Regions from separate parts of the Endozoicomonas sp. ALB115 genome, predicted to be linked through region 2. Evidence: predicted binding sites of a transcription regulator. Region 2 holds the regulator's gene; each other region holds the start of a gene.
What was found. Region 2 encodes sigma-54, which starts transcription at its own class of promoters, with help from an activator protein. Its sites were predicted from a motif close to TGGCACNNNNNTTGCTNT; they were not measured.
Positions count from the first base shown of each region.

Region 1 (7,670 bases), on a different contig from region 2:
ACCTATTAATGTCTGGCCACAGGCAATGGCATGGCCCAGCCCCAGCATCTGATTCTGCCGGGTATACGAGAAGGTACAGGCAGACATCACATCCCGGATCGACGACAGTTTCTCCTCCTTGCCACTACCGGCAATCTCCGCCTCCAGTTCATAGTTAATATCAAAGTGATCCGGTATCGCCCGCTTATTCCTGCCATTAACAAAACCGAGATCCGTTAATCCTGCCTCCATTGCCTCCTCTACCCCGTATTGAATCAGCGGCTTATCAACAATGGGAAGCATTTCCTTGGGCATGGATTTGGTGGCTGGCAAAAAACGTGTGCCATAACCGGCAACAGGAAAGAGGCATTTTGTAATCATTCAATAACTCCGTTTATCACTTGATCTTGAATGCGTTAATACGATGCAGTTCCCATGCCAATGTTACAAGGCACAACTCATGTCAAGAAGGTAAAGAGTGTGAATCAGAGCTTTATTGCTATTTCAGGAGAGGCATTTTGCAATAGCAGGTTCCGGTTTGCTTCTTCCGAGGCTTTCTTTATAGTCGACCCAATCGTTGGGCGGAACCTGCTCTTATCTAATCAGATGTAATACTTATACCCATTCGCCTTTTGTGGTCAGGGTCAGTAGATGTACAGATTATCAACATACCTTTTTGGAGGTCGTCTTCATTGCGAAAAAAGACGAGCGGATTGTAGCCGGTTATGGCATTTGCCTCTCTCAGGTGTTGTATCACACTTTCATGCTGTAAATTTCCCATGACAACTAATCCAGCTGCAATGAAAAAATCTTTCTCAAGCAGACCGGAATGTTTGCCCCAACTTTGTGGATCGTTATTAGATTCACCCATTACTTTACTGATCCAGGGATAATGCTGCATGCTAACCAGTTGTTTCACACTTTCGATAACTTCAGCTATTTTACAGATTTTGATATCTACACGATTATCTTTGTCATAGAAATGAGTTAAATCATGGCCTGATTGCTCTGCTTCGTCTCGGCTATTGACCTCCTGAAATTTCAACCGCGGGTATTGATAGATAACCTGATGGATAAATCTTTTAAGAAAGTCTTTATGACTTTCGTCCTGTGCCTGTGTAATATAGAGAGGCTTTCCAATGGTAGCGACTCCCGGGTATTCGGATATCAGACGCTCAAGCAATTCTTGAACACTCAACTTCTCTTCTATGTCACCTTGGTGAAGTTTGATATGACTCAGCTGTCTTGTGACCAGCCTAACCAGTCCTAACCTGCTGGGAACGGCTTGATCATAATCTGGAGGAGGGGATTTATCAGCAGGATCAACATTTGGTGAACCAGTTGGTGTGACGTTCATTTTTTCTTCCTGTTATCGGGGTCGCAATACACAAAAGTTAAGGGCTGCAATTATGGCTATTGCCTGGCGCATATTACAAAAATTGCCAAGCGTGATTTCTGACCATTCTGACAAAAAATAGTTCAAAACCTTAAAGTGATATATCGCAAAAAAGTTGGAGATAGCGGGGGGATGTCACTATCATCATTCCGTAAAGGCGGGGCGAATAATATGCCAATGTTACATGGCACAACTCATGCTCCTGATATTAAGAACGTGAATCAAAATCCATAACGCTGCTATTTCAGGAGAGGCATTTTGCAATAGCAGGTTCCGGTTTGCATCTTCCGAAGCTTTCTTTATAGTCGACCCAATCGTTGGGTGAAACCTGCTCTTATCTATGACTTCTGCTTGATAGATCGAATGAATATACCCATTTCCCTTTTGGGGTTAGGGTCAGTAGATCTACAGATTATCAACATACCTTTCTGGAGGCTGTCTTCATTGCGAAAAAAGAACAGCGGAGAGTAGCTGGTACGGGCATTTGCCTTTTTCAGTCGTTTCATCACCCTCTTATGCGATAAATCCACCACGTCAGCTGATCCGGCTGAAATGAATAAATCACCGTTAAGCAGACCGGAATATTCGCCCCATTTGTGTTGATCTTTTCTTAAATGATCGATCCAGGGATATTTGTACATACTGGCCAGTATTTTCACACTTTCGATGACTTCAGATATTTTACAGATTTTGATATCTACATGATTAACTGTGTCATAGAAATGAGTTAGATTATGGCTTGATTGCTCTGCCTCATCTCGGCTATTGACCTCCTGAAATTTCAACAGCGGGTATTGAGTGATAACCTCCAAGATAAATCTTTTAAGAAAGTGCTTATCACTTTCGCCCGGTGCTCGTGTAATACAGGGCGGCTCTTCAATGGTGGCGGCTCCAGGGTATTCGGATATCAGACGCTCATACAATGCTTTAACACTCTGCTTCTCTGCTTGGTCACCATGGTGAAGTTTGATAAAACTCAGTTTTTCCATGACCAGACTTACCAGGCCTGACTTACTGAGAACGGCTTGAGCATCAGCTGGAGGGCCGGGATTAAGGGCAGTATCAAGTTGTAATGAACCTGCTGGTGGGACATTCATTTTTTCTTCCTGTTATCGGGATGCACAATACACAAAAGTTAAGGGCTGCCATCATGGTTATTAAATGACGCATATTGCAAAAATTGCCATGTGTAATTTTTGACCATTATGACAAAAAATAGTTCAATACCTTAAAGTGATATATCGCGAAAATTTTTTAGATAACGGGTTATATCACTATCATACACCCGTAAATATGGTCGAATAATATGCCAATGTTACATGGCACAACTCATGCTCCTGATATTAAGAACGTGAATCAGAACACCATAACGCTGCTATTACAGGAGAGGCATTTTGCAAAGCTATCCCCCTATCTTTGCGTCATTTCATCAATCGCTATCCAGGCTTCTTCACATCCCTTATGGTGATCAATCGGATGACCTCGCCAGTATCATCGTCCGCCGGGTTGAGTACTTTCTGCACAACCATGAACCGAAAAGTTTTGACGCCTGGTCAGAGCAGGATATCTATCTGATCACTTATGGCGACAGCCTCACAGAGCATGGGAAACCACCACTGAAAGTACTCAGTGAATTCCTTGGCAGGCACATCCGGCAGCTGATCTCCACCGTGCATATACTGCCTTATTTCCCCTACAGTTCTGATGATGGATTCTCCATCATTGATTATCTGCAGGTTAACCCTGCTCTTGGTGACTGGAATAACGTCAGGGCCATCGCTGAGCGCTATCGGTTAATGACCGACCTGGTTATCAACCACGTATCCCGGGAAAGCCTGTGGTTTGCGGATTTTGTCAGCGGCATCCAGCCTGGGCGGGACTACTTTATTGAGGAAGATCCATCCACAGATCTCACCATGGTCACCCGCCCCAGAAACTCCCCCCTGCTGGTTCCCACCCAGACACGCCGGGGAACCCGCCACGTCTGGGCCACCTTCAGTGAGGACCAGATCGACCTTAACTTCAAAAACCCGGATGTACTGATAAAAATGGTCGATATTGTGCTTTTCTATCTTGCCCGGGGTACCAGCGTAGTGCGTCTTGATGCCATAGCTTTCCTATGGAAGAAGCTCAATACAGCCTGCGTACATCTGCCGGAAACCCACGCCATGGTCAAAGTAATGCGGCTGATTATTGAACAGGTTCGCCCCGGTGCATTACTGATAACCGAAACCAATGTACCTGACCCGGAAAACTTCAGCTATTTCGCCCGGGGCGATGAGGCGCATTTGGTGTACCAGTTTGCACTGCCGCCACTGATACTCCATGCACTAAACCGGGGCACAGAAAAATACCTGGCGCACTGGGCAAGGGCATTACCGGAATACCCTGAGGGTTGCACAACACTGAATTTCACCGCCTCCCATGATGGCATTGGGCTGCGACCGCTTGAAGGGCTCGTCCCCGACAGTGAAGTCGCCGAACTGGTGGACAGCATGCACCGTTTTGGCGGGTTCGTCAGCATGCGCACACTACAGGATCAAAGCGAAAAACCTTATGAGATCAATATCTCTCTATTTGACGCCATGAAAGGCACACGCCGTGGCGAGGATCACTGGCAGGCACAACGCTTTCTCTGCTCACAAATCATTATGCTCGGCATGAAAGGTATTCCGGCCATCTATATTCATAGCCTGCTGGCGACTCCGAACGATATTGTCGGCGTTGAACGATCTGGCCGCACCCGATCCATCAATCGCCGTAAATGGGATATTGAAGAGCTGCGCACAGAACTGGAAAACCCCGTCTCAATGCAGAGCATGGTCTTTAAAACCCTGAAAACCATTATTGGAATTCGCCGAAAAGAGCGCTGTTTTCACCCGGACTGCCCTCAGCAAATCATTGATATCGCACCGGGCATTCTGGCCTTTTCCAGGACTGAGCCCAAAACGGACAGAAGCCTGGTTGCCATTCATAATCTGACGGCAACTCATTTGGACATAAATGCAAAAAAATACCAAGGCCGTCTTGACCTGCTTAGCGGCAAGACCTTTACCTCTGAACAGTTAAAGCCCTATCAAACCCTATGGCTGGTTTCAGGCACCCGGTGATCTCATGGATCGTTCGGCACAGTGAGCGCGTTATCTGGTCATCGCGCCCGGCACGCCCGGGCACATCAGTTTCCTGGTAACGCAGCATATGGCTCAACTTCAGTAGAGGCCAAAGCCACTGATAAACCAGTAGTTAATAAGCTAGCCCGGATATTTCATAAACTGCCCCGAATCTCGCGCCAGACTTTGTCGCTCTAAGGGATTTTGTGAGGGAGCGCCGTACCGGGGAGTACGGTCGACTGAGCAAAACTCCCTTAGAGCGGCAAAGGACAAGCGAGATCGGGAGCACGTTTATGAAATATCCGGGCTAAGGATATCAGACTCTACTTGCCCTATCAGTGGAGTCCAGATCCGAAATTTGAACCCGGGTGTTGAAGACCTCTGATTGACTCGATGACACACTGATTGATCTGCTTGCCAGAGAATTTTCCTGTATTGTGCGGCGACGCTCATCGAGTAAGAAAATAATACTCCCTGCTAAAAAGCCTAGGCTGGCCCCCATGATTGGCTGCGGAGTATCATCCGTGTACGTTGGTATAACCCCATCCCGTTTCCAAAGATAATTAATCAGTGACTCACCACCTATCCCCAGGGCTACACCAGCGGAGATAATGGTTAGCCCCCGCCAGACAGTTTTTGCCTTCTCTGTTCGGTACCAGGGAGTAGCAGTCTGGCGTTCATTGCCAGAACCACTTGCATTGCTTACTCCCTCTGATGTGCCAGAAATATCAATTTGTGCACTGCCGGTGCCGGAAATATGGGTTACGGGGTTCATAATGAACTCTCAAAAATTAGAAATTTATAGTATTAAAAGAAATTTTTTTATTATTGATCACACATTTTGACTTTGGATAATTGAAAAAGTTCACTAATGAACTCAAGGGAGCGGTAAAATCGTACTAACTGAACGTCAATAGCATCACTGCCTGCAGAAAAGCTGGTACGGATGTTAATTTCAATAGCCGCATCATCCGGTTATCCGTGAAGCTGCAGATGGCTTGACCCGGATGTTTCATAAACTGCCCCGAATCTCGCGAAGGACCTTGTCGCTCTATGGGATTTTGTGAGGGGGCGCCGTACCGGGGAGTGTGGTCGACTGAACAAAACTCCCTTAGAGCGGCAAAGGTCAAGCGAGAGCGGGAGCACGTTTATGAAATATCCGGGTTAACCCCAATGGAGGTAAAGCCCCTGATAAACCGGCGCAGTAATTAACGAGCTACAGCAGGCGGACCGTCAGTGTTTACTTCCAGACTCAACGGGACGCAGATCACCAGGGATTTCATCCTTGGCAGTGATGACATTTGGCTGACCTGGTACCATGCTGATCGATCTGTTCTCAATACAAGTATGAATTGCAACATACGCCTCGGTTAAACAGGCCTGGTAAGCCCCTTGAGCAAAACCCACGACTGCTCCACCCAGGAATGGCTGCGATATATTGAACGGGTACAATGGCAAATGCCCATCCCGTTCATCTGCGAAGTAACTCAGTGCCTCACCGCATGCATACAATGCTGTATTCACGGAAACAATGAACAGTCCCCGCCAGAGGGGCTTTGTTGCTATGGTTTTGAAAAAGGCAGTAGCAAGGCTTTCATTGCCAGAGCCACTTACATCGTTTTCCCCCTCTGGACTGACAGTAATAACAGCTTGAGGGTCACGTGTAATAATTTGACCGGTTCCAGTATTGATCATAATGAACTCTCCAATAATTATAAGTTTTTAATATTAAAAAAGATCAATATACTATTGATTAAACTTTTGGACTTTGGGCAATTGAATAAGTTCATCAATAATCATGAGCAAGCAATAAAATCGCACCATCAAAATTTGGACAACACCTGAATAACTCTTTAACAAAAAAAGATCACAGCCAAAAAAACGGAACTATATTCTTTCACCATGGTCAATATACCAGTTGAATAATTTTTTTAACTTTTCAGAGCTTTTAAAATGAACAGAGCTACTGGCAGCATAATATGCTGTGTAATATTTTTTGCTTTTACGACTTTCGACACTGTTTCGGCAAGCAGCTCCTTACGGAGTGACCCGACCCGGTTTGAGCAATACCATGGGCAACAGGTATCTCCCGGTCACTATTACGAACAGACTCCAGGATCTGACGCTGATGCAGTATTCCCACCAGTTATCAGTGTCACTCCGGAAAACAGTGACCAATTGACTATCAACCTTGCCAACAAAACAGAAATCGAGAAGCAGTACATACAGGCCTTTTATTTGAGAGGTGAGCGTGATGGTGACATCCTGCTGAAAACCATTAACGATCTTGGCCGCAGCCTGAGAGACTTAACCACCGTTGCCTCAGAGCTCCAGAAAATTTCTGACGACAGCATCCTTCAACCAATACCCGTCAGGGAATTTCTTGACCATGTGAGAACCTTCACACAGGAATCAAACCTGTTCCTTCAAGACGTTAACAACCTGGAACATTTCCCCACCCTCAGACCAGACATAACTGCAGATCCCGACAGTGAGGTTGATATGCTCCCGCTGGTTCATCAATACCAGTCAACCTTGCGCAGGCTTGATACCCAAATGAGCGAACTTCATTTCAATATCGTCCTGCCCAATGGCGTCCTTCATCAGCAGCTCGGAATCAGTAGCGACCAGCTCAAGTCGATGTCACTGTATACTGCAGAACAGATCGCTGATATGAAACGTAATGCCCTGCAGCTACGGGCCATGCGAACCCAGGATAAGCGAGTCATTGATGAAGGGATCAACCGTTTTACCAAAGATGCCATTGAAACCTTTATAGATACCTTCGGTACGTCAGAGAGATACAGAACCATTTCCGACCGGGAAGGCAGCAAAAGAGCCAAAGAGATGTTGGTCGATGCATTCTGGGCTAGATCTTACATTCGTGCCACCTATGGAATTCAAATTGGGTGCATCCCGGTTGAATATGACAAGCGTATTTTCAATCTGGATTATTACCTGAACGATATGACCGTTGGTGCTGCACCCATTTATGATCAGAATAAGCTCATGCGTTACGCCAATCTCGCTCAGGAAGCAATGTTAACCATTGAAAATTCCGCCAGCAAAAAGTGGTTATCTGTCAGTTCATGGGTTACCTGGTTGGGCGGTAAATCCAATGAGATGGACACCAAATATTTCATTATCGCCCTGATTAAAAAAGATATTGATGAAGAACTGGCCAT
Region 1 is NZ_JBLYZG010000042.1:28,330-35,999, forward strand. Features, by position in the region: gene galU (UTP--glucose-1-phosphate uridylyltransferase GalU) at 1-360, opposite strand, end outside; gene ACO6VE_RS16965 (hypothetical protein) at 578-1,336, opposite strand; gene ACO6VE_RS16970 (hypothetical protein) at 1,714-2,472, opposite strand; gene ACO6VE_RS16975 (sugar phosphorylase) at 2,770-4,485, shown strand; gene ACO6VE_RS16980 (hypothetical protein) at 4,802-5,260, opposite strand; gene ACO6VE_RS16985 (hypothetical protein) at 5,719-6,180, opposite strand; gene ACO6VE_RS16990 (hypothetical protein) at 6,439-7,670, shown strand, end outside.
Region 1: a site for sigma-54 is predicted at 2,696-2,713, ahead of ACO6VE_RS16975 (sugar phosphorylase). Genes of this name have one in related genera too.

Region 2 (7,670 bases):
TGTCGGTGTTCATCAAGCCACCGGCGGAATCCTCCGGATAGGCCAGAACCGCCTCAACCCGCTGGCGGTCCTGACTGTTCATGGAATCCAGCACCTGTCGGGTGATGGTATCTGGCAGTTGCTGCAGCAGGTCGGCGATGTCATCAACATCCTGACCTTGAGTAATGGCTTTCAGTTCGGCAATGTTCATCTGGTCAAGGAAGAACTGGCGAACGTCTTCGCTCAGTTCCTGCAGCACGTCGCCTTCCTGTTCACGGTCAATCAACCGCCATAACAGGCTGCGTAACTTTGGTGGGGAGGACTCCAGCAAGTGCGCGGTATCAGCAGGGGGCAAGGTGTTCAACATGGTGCGCAATTCTGCAGAGACACCGTGCTCAAGAGCATCATTAAGTTTTTTCAGCTCGGCTTCACCGATGCTCAATTGCAGTTGCTGCGCCATTATTGTCTGCCTGAAATGATCTGCCTGAATGATTTGCCTGAATGATCTGCATGAACAGTTTCTGCGCATCCGGTAAAAGGCCGGATGGTCAGGGAAAATGAAAGATGGTCTCTATGGTAATTGCAGTGGCTACTCCCCGCAAAGGGGGAGTCTGTTATTCTTCTTCACCAAAGCGGTCATCAATCAGCTCGCACAGGGCAAGGCAGGCGGCCTCTTCATCATGGCCGTCACAAAGGAGCTCAAGCTCCGAACCCTGTCCTGCCGCCAGCATCATAACCGCCATGATACTCTTGCCATCCACCTTGCGCCCATTGAATCCGATTTCGATCTCACTGGCAAACGCCGATGACGTGGAAACAAACTTGGATGCCGCCCGGGCGTGCAAGCCCAGTTTGTTAATGATTTTTTTTCGATAGGTAATCATTATTCGTGAAGCTCTCTGTGTCTAACCTGAACCCGATCCAGTTTACTGGTAAACAGGGTGCCCAGTGTTTTACCAATATAGACTGAGCGGTGCTGCCCTCCAGTGCAACCGATGGCAATCGTCATATAACTGCGCTGGGCTGACTCAAAGCGCGGAAGCCATTTTTCGATAAAGGCACTGATATCCTCAACCATTTCGACCACCAGGGGATCATCCTTCAGAAAGTCGATAACCGGTTGGTCCAGACCTGTGTATGTTCTCAGGGATTCGTCCCAGAAAGGGTTGGGCAGGCAGCGCACATCAAAGATAAAGTCGGCGTCTGAAGGAATTCCGTTTTTAAAGCCAAACGATTGAAAAAGAACCGTCACACCGCTTTTGTGATCAGCGCAGAACTCCTGTTTGATCATGTCCCTCATCTGATGAACAGAGAGCGATGTGGTGTCGATTTTCAGGTCTGCCTCAATCAGCACCGGCGTAAGCAGCTTTTTTTCTAACGCGATGGCTTCTCTGAGCGATGTCTGGTCATTACTGAGCGGGTGCTTTCTGCGTGTGGCACTGTAACGGCTGACCAGCTTTTCGCTGTCGGTGTCCAGGTACAGTACCTGACAATGGATGCCTTTGTTCCGAAGGGACTTCAGCAGATCAGGAAAGTTATCCAGAGTTCCGGGCAGGTTTCTGACATCAATACTGACGGCCATCCTGGGGGGCGTTGAATGATGGCCTTTCAGGGTATCCGGTAATTGGTTCAGCATACTGGCCGGAAGATTGTCGACACAATAAAAACCCTCATCTTCAAGGGTGTGCAGAGCTGAACTTTTTCCAGAACCGGAGCGCCCGCTGATGATGATAAGTTTCATAGCTGTTCCTTTATGCTTCTGAGCGTGTAGGTATTGAAAGCTGACCCTTCTTCTATTAAAGCAACTTTTGATCAAGAAGCCTACCGGATACCGTTGACCTGAGGTGGAAAAAGCAAATCGATGGCCAGGGTATCCGGAGTTGCTGGCAATCCTGTTAATCAAAATGTGTTTAATGGCTGACAGCGTCTGGTTGCGGGATTCTATCAGGGTGCGGGATATGGGTCAGGCTATTGGTTTTTCCTGATTCTAATGAGTGCGGGAAACTCTGTTAGTGCTTCTGACAGTGCTGTCATTCATTTAATGGGAGAATAATCCTAGAGTTTAAATCACAAGTAAACCAGTGAGAGAGGTTAATTAAATAATCTCTCTTAATTATATGAAACAATCCTATCTTGTTAAAGGAGTAACATCATGGACGCACCACTGACTAAACCACAATTTCTCGCAATTACTTATCAACCATTAGTTGAAACTACTAAACGTCAATTAGTTGAAACGACTAAACATCCATTAGCTGAAAAAGCTTCTCAACCAGTTCCAGTTCCGGGTCCGCGTGAAAAAGATCAGGTACCTGATGATTTTGGCAGGTTCTATAACCGCATGGTAAGGCCACTGGAAAGAAAGTTTGAAGATGGTCAGCCAAAACCAATATTTGTTATTGGCGGTCGGGATAAAGCCGAAGATAAACTGGCCAAAAGCCACATGGCCTACCTTCAGCGCAAGGCTGATGCTATGCAGAATATCAAACCGGTTATTGATTCTGTTGTCCAGACAGAACAGGAAAGCCCCATAGAAAGCGACACCAGTCCCAAGGTGGAGGTCATGCAGGACGAACCGGCTTTGGAACCTGTTCCTCAGACAAATTCGGAAAGCTCTGAAGACAGCTCCTGTGGCTTCTTCAAAAAGCTGAAGCACTGGGCAATTAAAGTTGTCAAAGTTGTTTACAAATATACCGGTCTGAAATTTATTGTTGAGGCAATCAAAGGTAAGGATAAATCTGAACCTGTCGCTGATACCGTCAATACCCAGGATGAAGCTGTCGCTGATACCGTCATAAGCCAGGATGAAGCTGCAGTGGTGGCTGATGTTGTCAAAAGCAAGCGTAAACCTACACCTGTTGCTGATTGTGTCAAAAGAGTGCTTGAAGCTAAAATTGCTACAGTTGATGTGATGAAAGCCAGAGGGCTGGCCCTTCAGCCTGACAGGGCTAAAATGCTTCATGATCTTAAGATTGTACAACGCTTACGAGGTGTTGTTGCACCGATTACACCACGTACCGCAGAGAGTTCGCCTTGCTCCGGGCAGGATAGTTACGATCTTTCCGGGCTTCACCGTGCGAGTACTGTCTTCGCTGAAAAAAGAGATAAAAAAGCCTTGGAGAACATTGCTGAAATTGAAAAGAAACGAGCTGAGGTTGAAGCCAACAAAGCAAAAGAAAATTTTGCCAAGGAAAAAAAGGCTTCATATAGAAATAAATTAATAAATCCTGGGTTAAAGTATGGCAAAGATTGGGTGGCCTACAACTTTTCACGAAAGCAAGAGTCTACTGAAGTGCAGAAGGCCAAAGAGGCCAGGGACATCAAAATGGCCGAGGATCATAAGCGACAGGATTCTCAAAGCCCTGTGTCTGAAACCCCGATTGTTCCATCAACTGTTTCGCCAGTCACTAAAGAAGATCCAAAGGCCGACAGGTATGCAGCAATTCGTGAGCTTGATGAGCAACTTAAGGTTCAACGGTAATTGGCTAAAACCCTGTAAGCCGCAATGCATTTTGTCCGGGACTCAAAGAAGTGTGTTAACAACAAAAGATAAGAGCATTGTGATCAGTTGAACCTTTCAGGCCATCATTACCTATGATGGCCTTTTTTGTCACGTTATTCACTGTTCACTCATAGTACGATAGAGCATTGTCGTATTGGTAGCCGAACGTATTTTCTGAAGGGTCAGGGCAGAATGAAATCGCCCGGCCAGCGTCCTTAAAATTTCAAGATGTTCCTGGTTTTCGCCTTCTGGCACGATCAGCGCGAATACCAGATCAACGGGCTCACGGTCCACCGCATCAAAATCAACCGGTTCCGCCAGTCGTATAAAAAGACCGATAGGCTCCGGGCAGGCTTTGCAACGACAGTGGGGAATAGCCACGCCATCACCCAGTCCGGTGGTGCCAAGACGCTCCCGGGCAACCAGCGCTTCAAACAGTTCTTTGGCATTGATTTCGGGGGCATCGCTGCTGATGCGTTCAGCGATAAATTCCAGGATTTTCTTTTTGCTGGCCCCGTGCACCCCGTCAAGGGTGCGCTCGGGGGTTAGGATGCGGTGAATAATCATGCTGAATAAGAATGGCAACCTGATAAATCAAAGGGCATGGCCACTGGCACCCTGTTGCCTGTCCAGGGCTTTCTCTTTTCGTTTAACCAGCTGCCGATCCAACTTGTCCGAGAGCAGGTCAATGGCTGCGTACATGTCTTCGTGCTCGGCGGTGGCATTAATCTCGGCCCCGCGGGTATGCAAAACGGCTTCTGCTTTCTGCACCAGCTTTTCGACGCTCAGGGTCACCTGTACATTGGTGATATGGTCAAAATGTGAACCAAGACGCTCCAGTCTTTTGATCACATAGTCGTGCAGAGCTTCTGTTACCTCGACATGATGCCCACTGATGTTGACTTGCATGTAACGCTCTCCTGAATCCCATTATCCAGATAATCACCAGTCCGCGGGATTTTTCGTACTGGCTGAGTTCGATTCTATCACTGTCGGTGCAGCTTGGAATGCCCTGAGACAAAAAAAACTGCTTTTTGAACGGTGTATCAACGGAGCTTGTGTAAAAAATTCCGGAACACTGTTTCAATGTGATTGATGGGCGTCCCTTATCAATACCTATCAATGACATCCAAACTCCATTCGTCCTGAGCGGAGTCGAAGGGCGTAAGCACCATGCCCTGAATAAAGACTGTGCCAATCACCTTCCGTCCGTGCATCCAAGCGGAGCCGAAGGACGCTCAGGGTAAACGGAGATTGCACACATCAAACTCCTCAAAATGATGTACTAAGGCACTAACTGCTTACGCTCATTGGATGGCGGAATATTCATGGACTCACGGTATTTGGCAATGGTGCGCCTTGCTACCTTGATGCCCTGATCCCCCAGAATCGCTGCAATTTTATTGTCACTGAGGGGCTTGCGCGGTGTCTCTTCAGCAATAAGTTTGCGGATATGGGCCCGAATGGCCGTGGAGGAACACTCCCCCCCTTCCGTGGTGCTGACATGGCTGGAAAAAAAGTACTTCAGCTCGTAAACACCCCGGGGAGTATGCATGTACTTCTGAGTAGTGACCCGGGATATCGTCGACTCATGCATCCCCACCGCCTCGGCAATATCCGCCAGCACCAGGGGTTTCATGGCTTCATCCCCTTTTTCCAGGAACTCCTGCTGATAGGTAATAATCTGGCTCGCCACTTTCATCAATGTTTCATTGCGACTTTGCAGGTTTTTCAAAAACCAGCGGGCTTCTTGCAGATGGTTCTTCATGAACACATTGTCGCGGCTGTTATTGGCTCTCTGAACCATGGACGCATAATTATTATTAATACGCAGTTTGGGCAGGGCGTCGGAATTCAGTTCCACCGTCCAGCGTTCCCTGATTTTCCGGACGGATATATCCGGAACCACATATTCGGCTTCTGTCTGATCAATGGTGCTGCCGGGTTTTGGGTGGAAGCTCTGAATCAGGCTGAGGGCTTCTCGCAGCTGGTCTTCTTTCAGTTTGGCATGACGCATGATGCTGGCATAATCACGGGTGCCAAGGGACTCAAGGTAACGGGTGAGCAGTTTTTCTGCATTGTTGAAATGGGGTGTTGAGGGCGGCAGCTGACGAAGTTGAACCAACAGGCACTCTCTAAGGTCAACACTGCCACAACCCACCGGATCGAATTGTTGCACCCGGTGTTGCAGCACATGGATCTCTTCAATCTCCAGATCGTCCAGTTGGGATTGAAGAGAGACAAACAGGTCATCCAGCGTGCAGGTTAAATACCCATCCGGATTAACCGCCTCGATGATCGCCAGACCAATCAGCCGGTCCCGGTCGCTCATGGGCACCATATCCAGTTGCCATTCCAGGTGATCCTGAAGTGACTCCACAGCGGAGGATTTTGCCAGGGGGTCATAATCATCGTCACCGCTGCTGGCCGGCAGGCTGGAATACACGTCGTCCCAGGCGGAGTCCACGGGCAGTTCATTGGGAATGCTGTCTGACCATTCCGCCATCTCCTGAGGCTCAGGTTCTGAGGCTTTTTCGCTCAGATCAACGAGCTCTTCCCGTCCTTCAGTGCTGCTGGCGGTGTCCTCTGTCTGGCTATCGTCGGACTCCAGCATGGGGTTGGACTCCAGGGCCTCCTGAATCTCCTGCTGAAGATCCAGGGTCGATAGCTGTAGCAGCCGGATGGCCTGTTGCAGCTGCGGCGTCATGGTCAACTGCTGGCCCATCTTGAGCTGTAAGGAAGGCTTCATAGGCAACCGTATACCTTTACTTCGTTGTCCGTGGAGGCTGCAGAGGCTTACTCTCCATGTGCGGCTGATTATAAACCCATAGACGTTTCTGAAACCATAGCTTTAGCAAAAAATGTGCAAAGATTGAATACGATGAAATTACGTGTGTTTTTGTGTGGCTTATAAGCGCTTTCCGCCTTTAAAGTTCGGTCATAACGACTGTCAGAATGGTTAAAAAAAACTACCCGATCATTATTTGACATTGGTCATTTACAACCAAAAGTTCAAGAAATAACCTGCGCGAAATTTAGCCATTTTCAGGATTCCCCTGTGGATATACTCATCGTCATACCCGTAGTTGCACTGGTTATATACGCCATCGTGAAGAACTACAGTGCATCAGCCTCGCTGGCTATTGCCGGTATTGTCCTGCTAAGTGCCGCCGCGTTGATGGGGATAAAAGACATTCTGCCAGCGGCCAAGGCCACCGGTTTTATCCCCTTTGACCTGTTTCAACTGATGAACACGGTATTCAGCTTCCGCATGGCCAGCCTGGGTCTGACCATCATGGCCTGTGGTGGTTTTGCCAGCTACATGTCCCATATCGGTGCCTCAGAAGCGCTGGTTCGACTGGCCGTTAAGCCCATCAGCCGTTTTCGCTCACCTTATATGGTACTGGCACTGTGTTATCTGCTCAGTGTTGTGCTGCAAATGTTCGTCACCTCGGCAACGGGTCTCGGTTTGCTGTTGATGGTGACGCTGTATCCGGTGCTGAGAAATATCGGTTTAAGCCCGGCTTCAGCGGTTGCCGTGATCGCTTCTCCGGCGGCGTTTGAAATCGGTGTCACCCAGGTGAATGCCAACTTTGCCGCCAGCCAGTCCGGACTGGAAATTACCGAATACTTCCTGGATTATCAGGCCTGGATCACCGTCCCCATGGCGCTGGTGGCGGCGGCCCTGCACTTTGTCTGGCAGCGTCGGTGTGACCTGAAAGATGGCTACAGGGTTGCCGAGCATGTGGGCGAGGGCATCGAACATACAGACGGTGACAAGAAAGACCCGGCCCCGGCATTCTATGCGCTGCTGCCCATGATTCCTTTCTTCCTGTTGTTGATCTTTTCCAAAATGATGGTGTCGTCCATCAAAATGAACCTGGTCATGGCCATGCTGATCAGCGTATTTGCCGGCATGTTCTGTGAAGTGATCCGTACCCGGAAAATGAAACAGTCCCTTGATGGCTTTGATCAATTCCTCAATGGTATGGGTGCTGTTTTTGGTCCGGTGGTAGGTCTGATTATCGGTGCTGAAATTTTTGCCACAGGGTTAAAACATATTGGTGCCATTGACTCCCTGCTCGGTTCTGCCCAGGGGCTGGGTATCGGTGCTGCCGGTATGACGCTGTTTATGGCCACGCTGATTGCTGTTGCGGCCATTATGATGGGCTCTGGCAATGCAGCCTTC
Region 2 is NZ_JBLYZG010000011.1:27,881-35,550, reverse strand. Features, by position in the region: gene mgtE (magnesium transporter) at 1-439, opposite strand, end outside; gene ACO6VE_RS07300 (HPr family phosphocarrier protein) at 594-863, opposite strand; gene rapZ (RNase adapter RapZ) at 863-1,720, opposite strand; gene ACO6VE_RS07290 (hypothetical protein) at 2,132-3,460, shown strand; gene ACO6VE_RS07285 (PTS sugar transporter subunit IIA) at 3,599-4,048, opposite strand; gene hpf (ribosome hibernation-promoting factor, HPF/YfiA family) at 4,076-4,390, opposite strand; gene ACO6VE_RS07275 (RNA polymerase factor sigma-54) at 4,767-6,230, opposite strand; gene dcuC (C4-dicarboxylate transporter DcuC) at 6,540-7,670, shown strand, end outside.

Region 3 (7,670 bases), on a different contig from region 2:
GACCCCGGCGAGACAATACAAAGTGTATTGATGCCGGGGTCTTTTTTGTCAACGATTTTGTCAACTGTCGCTACTACCACGATATGGTTGTAGCGACATCTACGTAGTTGTTCAATGTCAGCTTTTACATGCCTCAAGACTTGCTAGTAAACTCCGGATACGCTTCCATACCACACTCAGTAAGGTCAGCACCCTCGTACTCTTCTTCTTCGGAGATACGCAGTCCCATGATTACCTTGATCACACCCCAGACAACCAGGGAAGCACCGAACACCCAGGCGAAGATGCTGCCAATACCCAACAGCTGAGCACCCAGGCTAGCGTCGCTGTTGGTCAGAGGTACCGCCAGCAGACCCCAGATACCCACAACACCGTGGACAGAGATGGCTCCCACCGGATCATCAATACGCAGTTTGTCCAGCGCCAGGATAGAGAAGACAACCAGTGCACCACCAACAGCACCGATCAGCGTTGCACCCAGGGCAGTTGGCGTCAGCGGCTCTGCGGTAATGGCAACCAGACCCGCCAGGGCACCGTTCAGAGCCATGGTCAGGTCAGCCTTACCAAACAACAGTCTGGCAACGATCAGGGCAGCAATAACACCACCGGCGGCACCAGCATTGGTGTTGACAAAAATCTGGGCAACAGCGTTGGCATTTTCAACATCAGCAATCTTCAGCTGAGAGCCGCCGTTGAAACCGAACCAGCCCAGCCACAGGATAAAGGTACCCAGAGTAGCCAGTGGCAGGTTAGCGCCAGGCATGGCATTAACGGAACCGTTAGATGCGTACTTGCCTTTACGGGCACCCAGCAGCAGCACACCCGCCAGGGCAGCAGAAGCACCCGCCATGTGCACCACGCCGGAACCGGCAAAATCCTGGAAGCCAGCTTCGTTCAGGAAGCCACCGCCCCATTTCCAGAAACCCTGTACCGGATAGATGAAGCCCGTCATAAAGACCGCAAACAGCAGGAAGGCCCACAGTTTCATGCGCTCAGCAACGGCACCGGAAACGATGGACATGGCAGTAGCTACGAAGACCACCTGGAAGAAGAAGTCAGAACGCAGAGAGTAGTAAGGTGCATCTTCACCACCACCCAGCACCGACTCGACGCTGTTCTCAGTGCCCAGCAGCGTACCGAACAGAGGCATGATGCCGCCTTCGTTAGCCCCCGGATACATGATCTGATAACCACAGAGCAAGTACATGGTGCAGGCAATGGCAAACAGGGCAATGTTCTTGGTCAGAATTTCAACGGTGTTCTTGGAGCGCACCAGACCGGCTTCCAGCATGGCAAAACCAGCGGCCATCCACATGACCAGTGCACCACACATCAGGAAATAAAAAGTGTCGAGCGCATACGACAGCTGAGTTATATCTTCCACGGGACCCCTCCCAGTAAAATTCACATCTTTTTTATCTTTCTTTTCAGCCCAGGGCTGTATTTAGCTCAAAGCTGTATATCACTGATACTGCTCGGCGATGTCATCAGTGGCTGCTGATGAGTCATGCCTTTGACTGGCACTTAAATAGCGTCGATGCCAGTCTCTCCGGTACGGATCCGAATAGCCTGCTCCAGAGAGGTCACGAATATTTTTCCGTCACCGATTTTGCCGGTATTGGCGGCATTGGACACTGCTTCAATCACCTGATCCAGCAGATCATCCGAGATAGCCACTTCAATCTTTACCTTTGGCAGAAAGTCCACAACATACTCTGCACCGCGATACAGTTCGGTATGGCCTTTCTGGCGACCAAAGCCCTTGACCTCTGTCACAGTAATACCCTGAACGCCGATATCAGAAAGCGCTTCCCGCACGTCATCAAGCTTGAACGGCTTGATAATGGCTGATACTAACTTCATGCATTATTCTCCTGGCTCTACTTAATATTCATCCGGGAGGGGTGACCTGGATGCGATAGCTTCCAAAGTCTACGCTTTTCCCTTTGTGTTACAACCGTCTGTTTTATTTCCCGGCCTGTAAAAGGAAAAACCAACCCTGCCAGTCTTGATTTCAGGCATCCCGCCCGGCACTGGTTAAATGGTTACTCCTGTCTAAGCAGGCTCTGTGCCAGTTTTTATCTATCCCCATAAATGGGCATGGTTGAAGGTTTCATGGACTCAAATGAGCGGCGAAATCGGATACGCACCCATTTGATGCACTAAAACCTAATCCCCCACCCAAAAAAGCGCACCAAAGCAGTGCATTCATCAAAAAATCCTACAACTACCCAGACTTGATGCCTCATCACAGAGCAGCTGAGTCGATTGTAATATCAGTACAGAAAAGCGCGAATACCTACAGTGCCATACTGGTCATGGCCGCCCTCAGTAGGTGTAGTTGCGAGGCCTGGCCATGTTATCACTAAAGAAACTCACCAACCGATACCTGACTATTGTCGTTTAATATAGTGGCAATAGCTGATCGTCCCTGAGAAAAACCACTGCCGCCGCCGGTGATCGTCACATTTTTCATGGCATTCCCTCCCCCGCTTTTTGGTTATTGGGGTGAGCCTATCTCTCCCAAAACGTCTGTTCAGCGCGGGGCGACAATAGAGCGCCTTTACCTCACCGGCGGCATGTGATAAATCCTACTGGCAAATAATAAGGCAGGGAAAAATACCGATGGCAAATGATATACGCAATGTATTGCACACCTTTAACGATGCGTTTTCCAATCAGCGCCTGGATGAGGTCATGGACTATTTTGTATTTGACGACGATTTAAACATTGTCAGCAAACAGAGTTATGGCCGTGCGGCGATACCTAAATTTGTCCGAGGTGTTGCTCCGCGCTAAATTGATTAACAAAATAAGATAGGGTAGCTGCGGTGAATCGCTCAAAAAAACATCATCTGCCGAATGGCGGCTTTCGCAATAACGATGCTATGCAAATGCATCATCGCTCGTTATGGAACATCTTGAAATGGAAAATCACCGAGGCACTGCCGGAGAAAGTTTCTATTCCGGTGGTAGACGATGATTATTCGGTCTTTGAGAATTCAGATAAATCCCTGACCAGCTGGATTGGTCATGCGACCTTTTTAATTCGCCACCAGGGGATGAATATCATTACCGACCCACACTTTTCTGAACGAGCGTCTCCTGTACAGTGGGCTGGCCCCAGGCGCTACTCTCCACCAGCGATCGATATTGCTGCCTTACCCCACGTGGATGTGGTGGTGATTTCTCACGACCATTACGACCATCTTGATCGAAACTCAGTATTAGCCATTCAGAAAAAACAAAAAGACAATCCACCCCTGTTTATGCTGCCCCTGGGCTTAGGCCAATGGTTCAGCAAACATGGTATAGCTAACTGGGTCGAGCTGGACTGGTGGGAATCCCATACCCATCGCGGCTGGACATACACGGCAGTACCTTGTCAGCACTTCAGTGGCCGTTCAATATTTCCGGATCGAACGCTCTGGTGTGGCTGGGTATTTGAAGCGGCGACTGAAGCAGCTGAACCGGGTAAACGCTTTTATTTTGCCGGGGATACTGGCTACAGTTCAGATTTTAAAGCCATTGGTGAGCACTTCGGCTACATGGATATGGCCATGGTGCCGATTGGTGCCTACGAGCCACGCTGGTTTATGAAAGAGATCCATGTCAATCCGGAAGAAGCCGTGCATATCCACAACGATGTTGGCTCACGCCTGTCGCTGGCGATGCACTGGGGCAGCTTTATGCTAACCAATGAGCCGATGTTGCAACCACCGGAAGATCTGCAGCTCGCCAAACAGCAGCATGGCGTTGCCGATAACGATTTTATTGTGATCAAACCCGGAAAGATTACGGCTTTATTTGAGCAATTATAAGTTCCGGATCGTTACCTTGCTGTTATTGCGGTATCCTTCTCTTTTCTGACCATCAGCCAAGCGATAACCATGATCGATAAAGCCGCCCTGATTAATACCATCGCCGCCAAAGCCGGTGAACTCTTTAACGGTGACAAAAGCCAGACCCGGGAAGATATCGAAAAAAATATCAAGGCACTGGTGGGCAGTGCCCTGTCAAAACTGGAGCTGGTCACCCGTGATGAGTTTGATACCCAGGTTGCTGTTCTGAGGCACACCCGAGAGCGCCTTGAAGCGCTGGAAAAAGAGATGGAAGCATTTAAAGCAGAACAAGAAGTCCCGGAAGACAGCAGCAACGATAACCAGCAAAGCGCTGACCATTAATCACTCTCCAGCCTCTGCGCCTGCGGCTTAAGACAGGCGCCAACTTGTGAACTACCCTGAAATAACTTTGTCAGATCCTTTCAGTAATAAAACGGTATATTTTATTTTCCGCTTCTGCACCTTCCGGGCAGTGACCCGCTTCACCGAAGAATGCTATTTCACTATCAGAAGACATTGCCGCCGTCGCTCTCATATCTTTCGGCGAAGCTACCGGGTCATCTTTGGTATTAATCACCAGCAACGGTACACTGGTGTGGGGTTTACCATCAAAGTAGCCCTTGGTTTTCAGTGACAATGGAATGGTATACCGCCCCGGATTTTCAAGCCCTTTATAAGTCAGCCCCTGACGTGCAAAAAAGGAATCGACACTCATTGCCGGCAAATATTGCAACTTTTCAGGTTGAGTCAAAACACCATCTACCAGCGCACAACGTGCGACCACAGCCTTAAGTTCAGGGGTAGCAACAGTGAACTCCATTAAACTCAGACCACCCCCGGAAGATGACAATGCCGCCACCCGTTTTTCATTCAGAAGCGTTGAGTTGTTCACGTAAGCCAAAGCGGCATTATGTGCCTCAGCTTCTGTACCCGGAGAAACTTTTAATGCCCTGTTCAGGCCACCTCCGGGAATATCAAATGTAATGACCGCATAACCGGTGTCTGTATATTTTTTAGCACTCTGAAAGTGCTCAACCAGAGTTTTGTCTACGCCTCCGGTCCAGAGAACAACAGGCAGTTTTTTGTCGTTTTCTGCCAGCTGTCTGGGTAAATGCAAAAGCCCTTTGATACTGCCGCCCTGCGACAGAGGCATATCAATGATGGCGATGCGCTGCCCCATTTTCAGCCCTGCTTTCACGTAATAATCAACGGCATTTCTCAATGCCGCCTGCTCATGATCGCTGAGAAGGTTCGGATAAGAGGCGGTTAAATAGAGTCCGGATACTCGTTGTAAAAGAGCGGCAGTCTGAGCTGAAGGTGGCTGTTGAGACGCTACTTTCTCTGCATGCCGGGTCCATTCGTAAGTCCATTGACCGGGGCCATATACCGTTATAGAGTCCCGCAGTGGACCACTGCTATTGATCCGTGGCAGTACGGCCTCAAAGTCACTCCCGGTAACCCCGAGCGCTTTCCAGTCCGACAGCCTCAGTTCACGATACCAGTGCTCCTGATCACTTGACTCGACTTCACCGCCACGAAACTCTTCGTGCTGCTGAAGATTAGTGTCTGATGCCTTATTCTGTAACGCCGTGGGTTGAATGCCCCCCGTGCATGCAGCTAATGCTGCAAACAAAGGAGTTAACAGCAACAGCCTTTGAGTCCTTTTCATTTTATTAACCTGCATTGTTTACCATGATTTCCGCTCAACCTTATAAGTACTTTTGTGAACAAGTCGTGAAGTAGTAAGCTTCACAAAATGTTCACAGGCCACATGATATCCAGAGCCTTCTCTTTTTTTTCCGTTAAGCCATGTTATCCGTTAAGCCATGCGTATATTAATCGTTGAAGACAATGCTGATATCACCGCCAGTATTGCCGACTATCTTGAATTCAAAGGTCATCAGTGCGACTACGCCTATGATGGCATGTCCGGCCTTAACCTTGCGACCAGCCATGAATATGATCTGTACATCTTTGATATCGCCATGCCAAACATGGATGGTCTGGAGCTATGCCAGGTTCTCAGAGGGCACCGGAAAGATAAAACTCCGGTCATTTTTCTGACCGCCCGGGATACACTGGAGGACAAACTGGCGGGTTTCGCCTCCGGAGCCGATGACTATCTGGTGAAACCTTTTGAACTGAAAGAGCTCTACGCCCGCCTGGAAGCGATTAGCCGACGTTTAAGCACTCATTCCTCCACGCTCAATCTATCTGACCTGACAGTAAATATTGATACTCAGGAGGTTCATCGACAGGGGGAAAAAATTCAGCTCTCTCCTAATAACTTCAAGCTATTAAGAGTACTCATGGAGCACTATCCAGCAGCAGTTTCCCGCAAAACTCTGGAGTATCAGCTTTGGGGAGATGAACTGCCCGACAGTGACTCCCTGCGCAGCCACATCTATAAACTTCGTCAAAAAATTGATAAACCCTTTGGGCAACCCCTGATTCAAACCGTTCCGGGCTGGGGCTTTCGGATGGCTCAACAGGAAGGTGATGATGAAACTGGTCAATAGCCTTCGGTTCCGAATACTGGCAGCCTGTCTTATATTCGGGTTGATAGCCAACGTCATCTTCAGTCTGTTTCTGTTCGTCGCCTTTGAAACAGGGGAAGACACCATGTTTAACTGGCAGATAGCCAATGAAGCAGAGCAGTACCGTTCTCTTTACCTGGATCATTTCGAGGTATTAAAACGCCTGAACACAGTGGGCACCTGGAAGGTCGGCAATGACTCGCAGTTACTGGCTTACCTGGGCCATGACGCTTTAACAACGGAATCACTTTCTGACTCCCCATACATTGATGTCTATGTTGATACCAGTCAGCAAGGCTTTGAGATTTTTGAATACACCCACGATCAAAAGGTTTTTCAGATCGTTCGGTCTCCTCTACCCCAGAGTTATGGATCAGACACATTTTTTTATTACTTAATCGATATCAGCCAGTTTGACCGGGGCCAAAGCGACACTCCCTGGAAAATAGCACTCTCTATTGTTGTTTGCAGTCTGGTTATGCTGGGTCTGGCATGGATAACTGGCTTGCAGGTCAGCCACTTCGTGATTGCGCCATTGACCCGGCTGAAACAGGATCTGGATACCCTGGATTTCTCCAGTGAACAACAGCTGGCAGGCGACTATTACCACGATGAAGTGGGCGCGGTAGCCCGATACATTAATAAACTGCTCCTGCGCATCAGCAGGATGATAGATCGGGAAAAACAATTCACCCGGGATGCCAGCCATGAATTGCGGACACCGATTACTAACATTGCTATGGCTTCCGAAATTCTGCAACTTGCTGTCATTGATAACCCCGGTATTCAGCGCCCATTGCAACGAATAACCCGTGCCACTGAAGACATGAAAAATCTAATAGAGAGTTTTCTTCAGCTCAGTCGTGAAGAGTCGATCTGTGAAGCAACTCAAACCATCAGCTTGCACACCACGGTAGAGCAATCCCTGGATCGGCATCAATACCTGGTAGCTCACAAACCCGTCACACTGCATAATCAGGTGCCGACCTCGGTCACCGCCTCTTTGCCTCCGGTCATATTCAGTATTATGCTGGATAACCTGGTGCGTAACGCCTGCCAGTACACAGACTCTGGCGAAGTGACCATTTTTGCTAATGACAGCAGGCTATGGATACAAGACTCTGGACCAGGATTTAAAGATGAAGCCATTCCCCGTTTACTGAAACCCTGGGAAAAAGCACACGTCAGTGGTCTGGGGCTGGGATTGAGCATTGTTGCACGAATCTGTCAGGCACGACACTGGCGGCTGGAGATTAACAACCGAAAACCCGAAGGGGCCGACACGCCATCA
Region 3 is NZ_JBLYZG010000086.1:1,301-8,970, reverse strand. Features, by position in the region: gene ACO6VE_RS22330 (ammonium transporter) at 134-1,384, opposite strand; gene glnK (P-II family nitrogen regulator) at 1,525-1,863, opposite strand; gene ACO6VE_RS22320 (hypothetical protein) at 2,626-2,799, shown strand; gene ACO6VE_RS22315 (MBL fold metallo-hydrolase) at 2,832-3,821, shown strand; gene ACO6VE_RS22310 (accessory factor UbiK family protein) at 3,891-4,184, shown strand; gene ACO6VE_RS22305 (alpha/beta hydrolase) at 4,255-5,511, opposite strand; gene ACO6VE_RS22300 (response regulator transcription factor) at 5,669-6,361, shown strand; gene ACO6VE_RS22295 (sensor histidine kinase) at 6,465-7,670, shown strand, end outside.
Region 3: a site for sigma-54 is predicted at 2,057-2,074, ahead of glnK (P-II family nitrogen regulator). Genes of this name have one in related genera too.

Region 4 (7,670 bases), on a different contig from region 2:
GGATGTGGCGACATCAGTAATTGGTCCAACGCCCCGTCCTCCTGGTCACTTTTGAACAATGAGTCCAGCGACAGCAAAACAGCCAGCAGAGCACCAATCCAGATAATGCCTGCTGCCAGTTCTGACAACACCTCCCGATCCGGCGCAATCCCAAGGGGAAACAAAGTAGCCACCATCAGAAAGAACGCCATGGGATTAATGGCCTGACCGGGTGACCGGAACGTGAGCGTCAGGTCCCGGCGAATCAGGGCCAGGCAGGCTGAGAACCCCCGCATGGATGGCTGGTCAACCCTGGACATCTTGCCCCCTCTCACCATCAGCACTCCTTTCTTCGCCAAAGTGCTCCACATTCAACTTACGCAGATTTCCCTGACGATCATTCAATGGTTGATGGCTGGTAACCAGCACCATACCTCCCTGATGGGTGTGCTCATCAAAAAGTCTCTCCAGCCAGGAAACACCTTCAATATCAATCGCGGTGAATGGTTCATCGAGAATCCAGAGCCGTGCCGGGCTGGCAATCAACCCGGCAAACGCCACCCGCCTTAACTGCCCAGCGGATAGATGGCTACAGGGAATATCTTCATAACCGGCAAGCTGGACCCGATCAAGGGCAGCGAGCAATACTTCCCGATTGATGATGGTATTGGCCAGCCTGGCTCGCCAGACAAGGTTTTCAAGAGGCGTCAGATCCAGTTTCAGTCCTGGTTTGTGGCCAAGAAAAAAACAGTCAAGACGAAAATCAGCATACACTGTCGATAAAGGCTGGTCGTTCCAGAAAATATCGCCACTCAAACTGGATGAAAAGCCAGCAATGATGCGAAGCAGCGATGTTTTACCAGCACCGTTTCGCCCCTCAATCTGGAGTATTTCTCCACTACCAAGCTGAAAGGACAGGTTACTGAACAGCAGCCTGTCGTCCCGCTCACAGCTCAACTGAACCACATTAAGCAAAGCGAACTCCTGAATCCAAAAGCGTGTATCGCCGAGACCCTGATTCGCAAAGCAGCACAGCCATGAGCAATGAAAAGCCCTGCTTTCCAAGATGTCCCTATATAGCGTTGGTTGGCGATTATATCAGGAAATTTTACTGACTGCGGAGGTAAATAGTGTTCATTAACAGTATTGAAGAAGCCTTGGAAGGGCTCAGGGCATACCGATCTTCACTCCCAATAGAGAAAGTGAAGATAAAAGGCATTTGGAAACGGGTACAGAAGGAAAGGAAAGTATTTGCAAGGATCAAGGCGTTGTTACTGCGCCATAACCCCTGTGGTGTAGGACTCACCCACAACATCAGACTTCAATGTCACCGGATAATCCAAGGCTAACCAGGAATAGTAACCGTCCCTGAGGAAGAACACCCGTTCATAACCCCATAATGCGGCCAGATAACTGCCAATAGCCCCTCTCATATGGTATGTGCTGTTTCCGTAGATCACGATAGGAGTCTCTTTTTCCAGAACCCCCGGCACCAGCAGCTGACGAAACCCACCCCTTAGATCAAGACTGTGAGATCCGTCTACGTGTCCATATTGCCACTGTTGATAGGGACGCACATCGATAAAGAGTGCGCCAATATCATGAAGGCGTTTTGCCTGGTGGGTATTGATGGTAATCACACCATTAATTTCTTCTGGTGCTTCTTCCTGAGCCGGAAGAGTAAAGGAGAGTGCCGACAACAGAATGGCGGCCGAGATAGAAATCCATTTCATATTATGCAGGTCCGTTATTAAACAACTTAATAAAAGAAGTATATGGAGCTAAGACCCACTCACTTGGAACAATAAGAAACTAAAAATAAAATGTTCAAAGCTATGCAGCATATAACCGGCATATATTTCTGAAAATAGATCAACTCAACTGAACGCTGTCAAAATCAAAAAAGAAAACGCCCCGATTCCCGACGCTTGACCATATTTTGTCACTGCCCTGTAAAAACGGTGTGGCTGAGACGTTAACTCAGCCAGTTTTGCAACCGTGACCTTAAACGCAGTGCAGCCTGAGAATGAATTTGGCTGACTCTTGATTCACTGACCCCTAACACTTTACCGATCTCTTTCAGATTCATCTCTTCATCGTAATAAAGCATCAATACCAGCTTTTCTCTTTCAGGCAGTTTATCAATAGCTTCAATCAGTGCTGTTTTAAATTTTTCTTCCTGAATATCTGCTGAAGGGCCCCTGTCTCCTGAGCGAGCCTGCATTCTTGATTCTTCACTGTCAAATAACTCTTCATAACTAAAAAGACGACACCCTCTTAAATCACTCAGAATGGTGTAATACTCATCAATTTTCACATCAAGTTCTTTGGCGACTTCAGAATCCCGGGCATCTCTTCCCAGTTTCGCTTCAACAACCTGAACCGCTTCAGTAATACGACGACTGTTGCGATATACTGATCTTGGTCCCCAGTCCCCTTTTCGAATTTCATCCAGCATTGCGCCACGAATTCGAATACCGGCAAACGTTTCAAAACTGGCACCTTTGGATGCATCATATTTTGAAGCTGCTTCAAGCAACCCAATCATTCCTGACTGGACCAGATCATCAATCTGAACACTGGCGGGCATTCTTGCGGCGAGATGATTGGCAATTCTTTTTACCAATGAGCGATGTTTTATCACCATCTCTTCCATGTTCAGTGTCGTTTTTTGTGCCGACTTGGTTTGCACGTCCTGTGCTGTCTCTGTCATGATTAGATCCTCTCCTTGATCCTACCAGGCAAAAAGAATTCTATACGACCTTTTGGCTCAGGCACCGGTAATTTTGCTAGCTGATGTCCAATTCTGTGAAACGCTCTTGCAGCCCGACAATCGTTACTGACAGTCAACAGTGCCGACTGCTGTAATACCGCTTCACTTACAGCCTTATCATGTGGAATTGCACCCAGAAAGCTTAAAACTATCTGTTTGTCGTCTTTCAGATACTCCTGTAATTTCTCAAACTGTTTAGCACCGCCTCTTCTGCTGCTCACCTGATTAACAACAATATAAAACTGGTGAACATTGAAAACCCGGTACAGAAGCCTTATCTGTCGAACAGCATCAATAACAGACACGTCTTCCTGACTGACGACAACGACCACCTCTGTTGCCGCCTGAATGAGAGTTACATTATCCGGGGCCAGGCCCGGAGCCGTATCAATAATCAAAGTATCCAGATCTGACGCAAGATCATCCATGTCCTGAATCAACTCTACTGCCTGAATAATTTGAATACTGTCTTTCCAGTCTCCCTGAGCAGCCGGTGTAAATACCCTTACACCCGATGGACCATCCAACAGTCCTTTCTGCTGATGGCCCGAGCTCTCAGTAACGAACCCACCTTCAGCAGGTGATGAAAAAATAAAATCAGACGACAATTGTTCTTTTAAACCTTCTTCATTCATCCCGAGGGTGAACTCAACATCTGGTACAGAAAGATTACCATCCATCAAAACGACACGCTGACCCAGCTTTGCCATCGCCAGGGCAAGGTTTACTGCAACTACGGTTTTACCGACACCTCCTTTACATCCTGAAACCGCAATCACTCTTTTCTTTACTTGCGCCATCGTTCTCACTTTAATTTTTCAATTGCTCAGAAAATGCATATAGAAAAACGACACAATATACATATCAATGAACATGCCAACTTTAATTTGAAAAATAAAAACAGCTACCAAACCCCAAAAAAATACATAAAGAAAAATAAAAAAACACAACCACCTGTTTTTTCACAACTTTCTAAAACAACACCGATTTCATTTCGCTATTTTTTTGACATAGATTAATTTTCGGTTGCTTTGAAAATATCTTGAACACTTTTTTGAACTATCCAAAAAGATAGTTATTTGACAGTGTCACTTTATAGTGACGCAAAAATGGCAGCATTTGACCGACAAAACAGGGAAGAAAAAAACCAGATCGTGACATGATGTCGATTAGCGCATTCATTAAATATGCAAATAAAGGATTACCTGCAAACCAATCAGCAACAATTATCGAACAGTGGATCAGCAAGAAGAAGGGAGTCGAAGCACAACAGAACAATACAGAAACAAAAACCGGAACGCATTGATTAACGCAGTAAATCTGAGAATGAATCTGTTAGCAAAAAAAATGGCTACAAAAATGTAGTCATTTTTTCTGCATCACTGAATATCAGTTTTTCACAGAATCCTCATATCTCTGCAAACCATACTTGCGCATTTTTTCCACCAGGGTCGTTCGCCGTATCTGCAACTTGTCTGCTGCCCTGGCAACAACACTATTGCAGTCACTCAGCGCCTGCTGAATCAAACTCTTTTCCAGTCGGGTCAGATATTCCTTAAGGTTCAACCCTCCTACCGGCAGTACTGCAAGGTCTTCCGAAGTAGCAGCACCGGCAGGCTGGATACTGTCCGGAAATAAATCCGCCACACCATCATCTTCCTGACTGATCAAATCGAAATGACAGAAACTTTCTGGCAGATCCTGAACCCCGATAACCCCATAGGGATACATAATCGCCAGGCGCTCCAGAAGATTGGCCATTTCCCGGACGTTACCCGGCCAGTCATGCCGACAAAGCGATAATATTGCCGCTGAACTGAGTCGAATTGATCCCCTGGCCTGCTTCTCCATATTGTGGGTCAGCTCATTAATCATCAGCGGAATATCTTCAGGCCGCTCTTTCAGCGAGGGCATCTCAATGGGAAATACATTCAAACGGTAATAAAGATCTTCTCTGAAGCTTCCCTCAGTGATCATACTTTCAAGATTCTTATGGGTTGCAGCAATAATTCGAACATCCACCTCAATAGGCTCTGTTCCACCAACCCGTTCGAAGGTCCTCTCCTGCAAAACCCTGAGCAACTTGACCTGCATGTGCAGAGGCATATCGCCTATTTCGTCAAGAAACAGTGTTCCGCCCTGGGCCATCTCAAACCGCCCCTTGCGACTGGTCACAGCACCAGTGAAAGCCCCCTTTTCATGGCCAAAGAGCTCACTTTCTAACAGATCAGTGGGGATAGCACCGCAATTGACCGGAACAAATGGCGCACTTCTGCGATAGGAATGCTCATGAAGATTGCGGGCAACCACTTCTTTGCCGGTGCCGGACTCACCGGTGATCAAAACATTGACGTCCCGATCCGCCACCTGGGCCATGGCGGCCCGAACTTTACGAATACGCTCGCTCTTGCCAACCAGCCCACGGAACAGTTGTACCTGCTGGTTGTAGCCAGTCTGGTGTGCCTGACGCCACTGCTCACGGTAGACCTGACCATAATGCAAACTGGATAAAAGTTGCGGCTTGCTACATGGCCAGTCAACCCGTGCAATGATTTGCCTGGCCAGTGCTAACGACAGATTGTCTGGCAGTGACTCCGCAATCCGGATAACCGGAACGCCACCACACCAGCCCTGGACTCGGGAAAGCATTCCCTGCAGGGAGCTTTCTGCCTGTAAAAAATCACCTAGAAATAAGGCACTGAAGTTTTCCGGGGGATAAGCACTAACAGCATCTTCCCAGTAGGCTGCACCGATAGCCACTGTGTGATAGCCCATAAACTGCAAAATAGTGCTGAAGTCATGCCGACGCTGCTCCGCGTCTTCAATGATGAGTACCTGCTCAGCTGTTTCCATAAGACGACGATCCTTGTCATCCGATTAATTTTTACAGCGTAGATACAAATTTTCGAAATTAAATTACAGCTTATTATTTCAGTAAATAACCAAAAAGTGGATTCGTCAAATTTTTGTTTGTTTTTTATTTCAAAAAATCATAAAAGAAAATTATTTAAACCATATCCTTTATGCATGGGAGCCTCACCTATAGATAGTTAGAAGCTAGATAGTTAGAAGCCCCCAAACCAGCTTAAATCCCGCTGGCTTTCAGATACGCCTCCACATTCTGTCGCAAATGGGCAGGATTGATGGTGCCAACAATAGCTGAAGAAACCGCCGGGTGTGAAAACACCAGTTTCATACTTTCCAGAACGGGGTCCTGTCCTGACAGGCAGGCATGACCACTGGCCAGGGCCTTCTTGATAAAGATGCCTTTGCCATGTTCCAGCGCATAGTCCAACACCGGCTTTTCGCCCTGTTCGTTCAGGTTATAGGTCACCATGGCAACGTCGGAATGTTCCAGCGCCAGGATGCCACCGGCAACCGTTTTGGTGGACATACCCGAAGCGAGGATTTTCCCCTCTTTTTTCAGATCAGCCAGCACTTCCAGGCAACCTGTCTGCTCAATGATATTGACATCATCACCATTGGAATGCACCAGCAGCAATTCAATCACATCGGTATTCAGGCGCTGCAGGCTTCGCTCCACACTGAAGCGGATATGCTGCTCCGAAAAATCAAAACAGGACTCTCCCCGACCATTTTCAACAGTGACAAACTCTTCACCAACCTTACTGCAGATGACCCACTGTTCACGCAGCCCTTTATGTTTGGCAAACAACTGTCCAAGGCGTTCCTCGCTGGTGCCATAGGCCGGAGCCGTATCCAGCAGGTTCATGCCCAGGGTATGGGCCAGGGTAAGCAGATCCAGCATTTCACGGTCATCAGGAATCGTAAACTGTTCCGGGTACTTTACGCCCTGATCCCGGCCAAACTTAACGGTGCCGAAACCCAGCGGCGACACTTCAAGATCAGTACCGGCGATCTGCTTGTTAACAAGACACTGACTCATAATGTCTTCCCTTGCACAAAATGCCCCTGCCAGAAATTTGGACAGATCTCCGGCCGGGAAAATCCTTCCGGCATAACGAAACTGTCATCCGTCGCTGGACGAATATTATCCTCCTGCAGCAAACGAACCACTTCATCAGAGAGATTAGGAGCCAGTGCCAATTTCGTCGGCCAGGTGACAATACCGTTGGCCACCGGCTGACAGAAAGCCGCATCCGGACGAAGCAGGCGGCTCTGTTTTGGCTCGGCACGATTGACCCGCAAGGTGTCCCACTCAGCCAGACTCAGGTCTACCCAGGGCAACAGCACTTTCAGCTCTTTTTTCGCCGTAGCAATCAATTCTTCAGCAGACTGTTTGACACCATCTTCCGCAATGCCTCCGCCGAGATACCAGACCCACTTGCCATCGGCATCCGGATGGCTGGTAATGGTCATTCTCGGCAGTGGTGTTGTGCCAAGACAATGGGCGTAGATAGGTTCAGGATGGGAATGACGAACCATGACCATCTGCAAGGGACGTACCTGCATTTTTGGATGACTGACACCCCAGGTATTCAATAGCGCCTCAGCGCCTTCACCCGCGGCCAGCACAAACCGTTTGGCTTGCAACAGGGTGGTCTGACCATCGCTATCCGCCAAGGCAACAGCATCAATCTCACCGTTGGCATTGGTTAACAACCGGGCATTACCCTGCTCGCTCCAGTCTACTTTCAGCGTTTTATCTTCCAGGCCACTGACCAGGGCCCGGGTAACGGTGGCAATATCCAGAACGATTTCATTGAGCTGATATACCTTTCCGCGAAAACCATCATGTTTGAAAATGGCTGGAAACTGCTCACTGGTCAGTGCATCAACCCGTCCACGAAGCGCTTTGCTGGCAAAGAAAGAGGTCATTCGTGAGCCAATATCACCTGGCGACCAGAGATAGTGGTATTCAGACAATATGCGGGCCGAACGGAGATCCGGATCCACCTCCCCACCCTTGCCAGCCAGGGCATTACGCCAGCGCTCC
Region 4 is NZ_JBLYZG010000007.1:64,556-72,225, forward strand. Features, by position in the region: gene ccmB (heme exporter protein CcmB) at 1-317, opposite strand, end outside; gene ccmA (cytochrome c biogenesis heme-transporting ATPase CcmA) at 286-945, opposite strand; gene ACO6VE_RS04960 (rhodanese-like domain-containing protein) at 1,251-1,712, opposite strand; gene ACO6VE_RS04965 (RNA polymerase sigma factor FliA) at 1,955-2,635, opposite strand; gene ACO6VE_RS04970 (P-loop NTPase) at 2,695-3,552, opposite strand; gene ACO6VE_RS04975 (sigma-54 dependent transcriptional regulator) at 4,142-5,605, opposite strand; gene ACO6VE_RS04980 (aldo/keto reductase) at 5,838-6,659, opposite strand; gene ACO6VE_RS04985 (NAD(P)/FAD-dependent oxidoreductase) at 6,656-7,670, opposite strand, start outside.
Region 4: a site for sigma-54 is predicted at 3,614-3,631, ahead of ACO6VE_RS04970 (P-loop NTPase). Genes of this name have one in related genera too.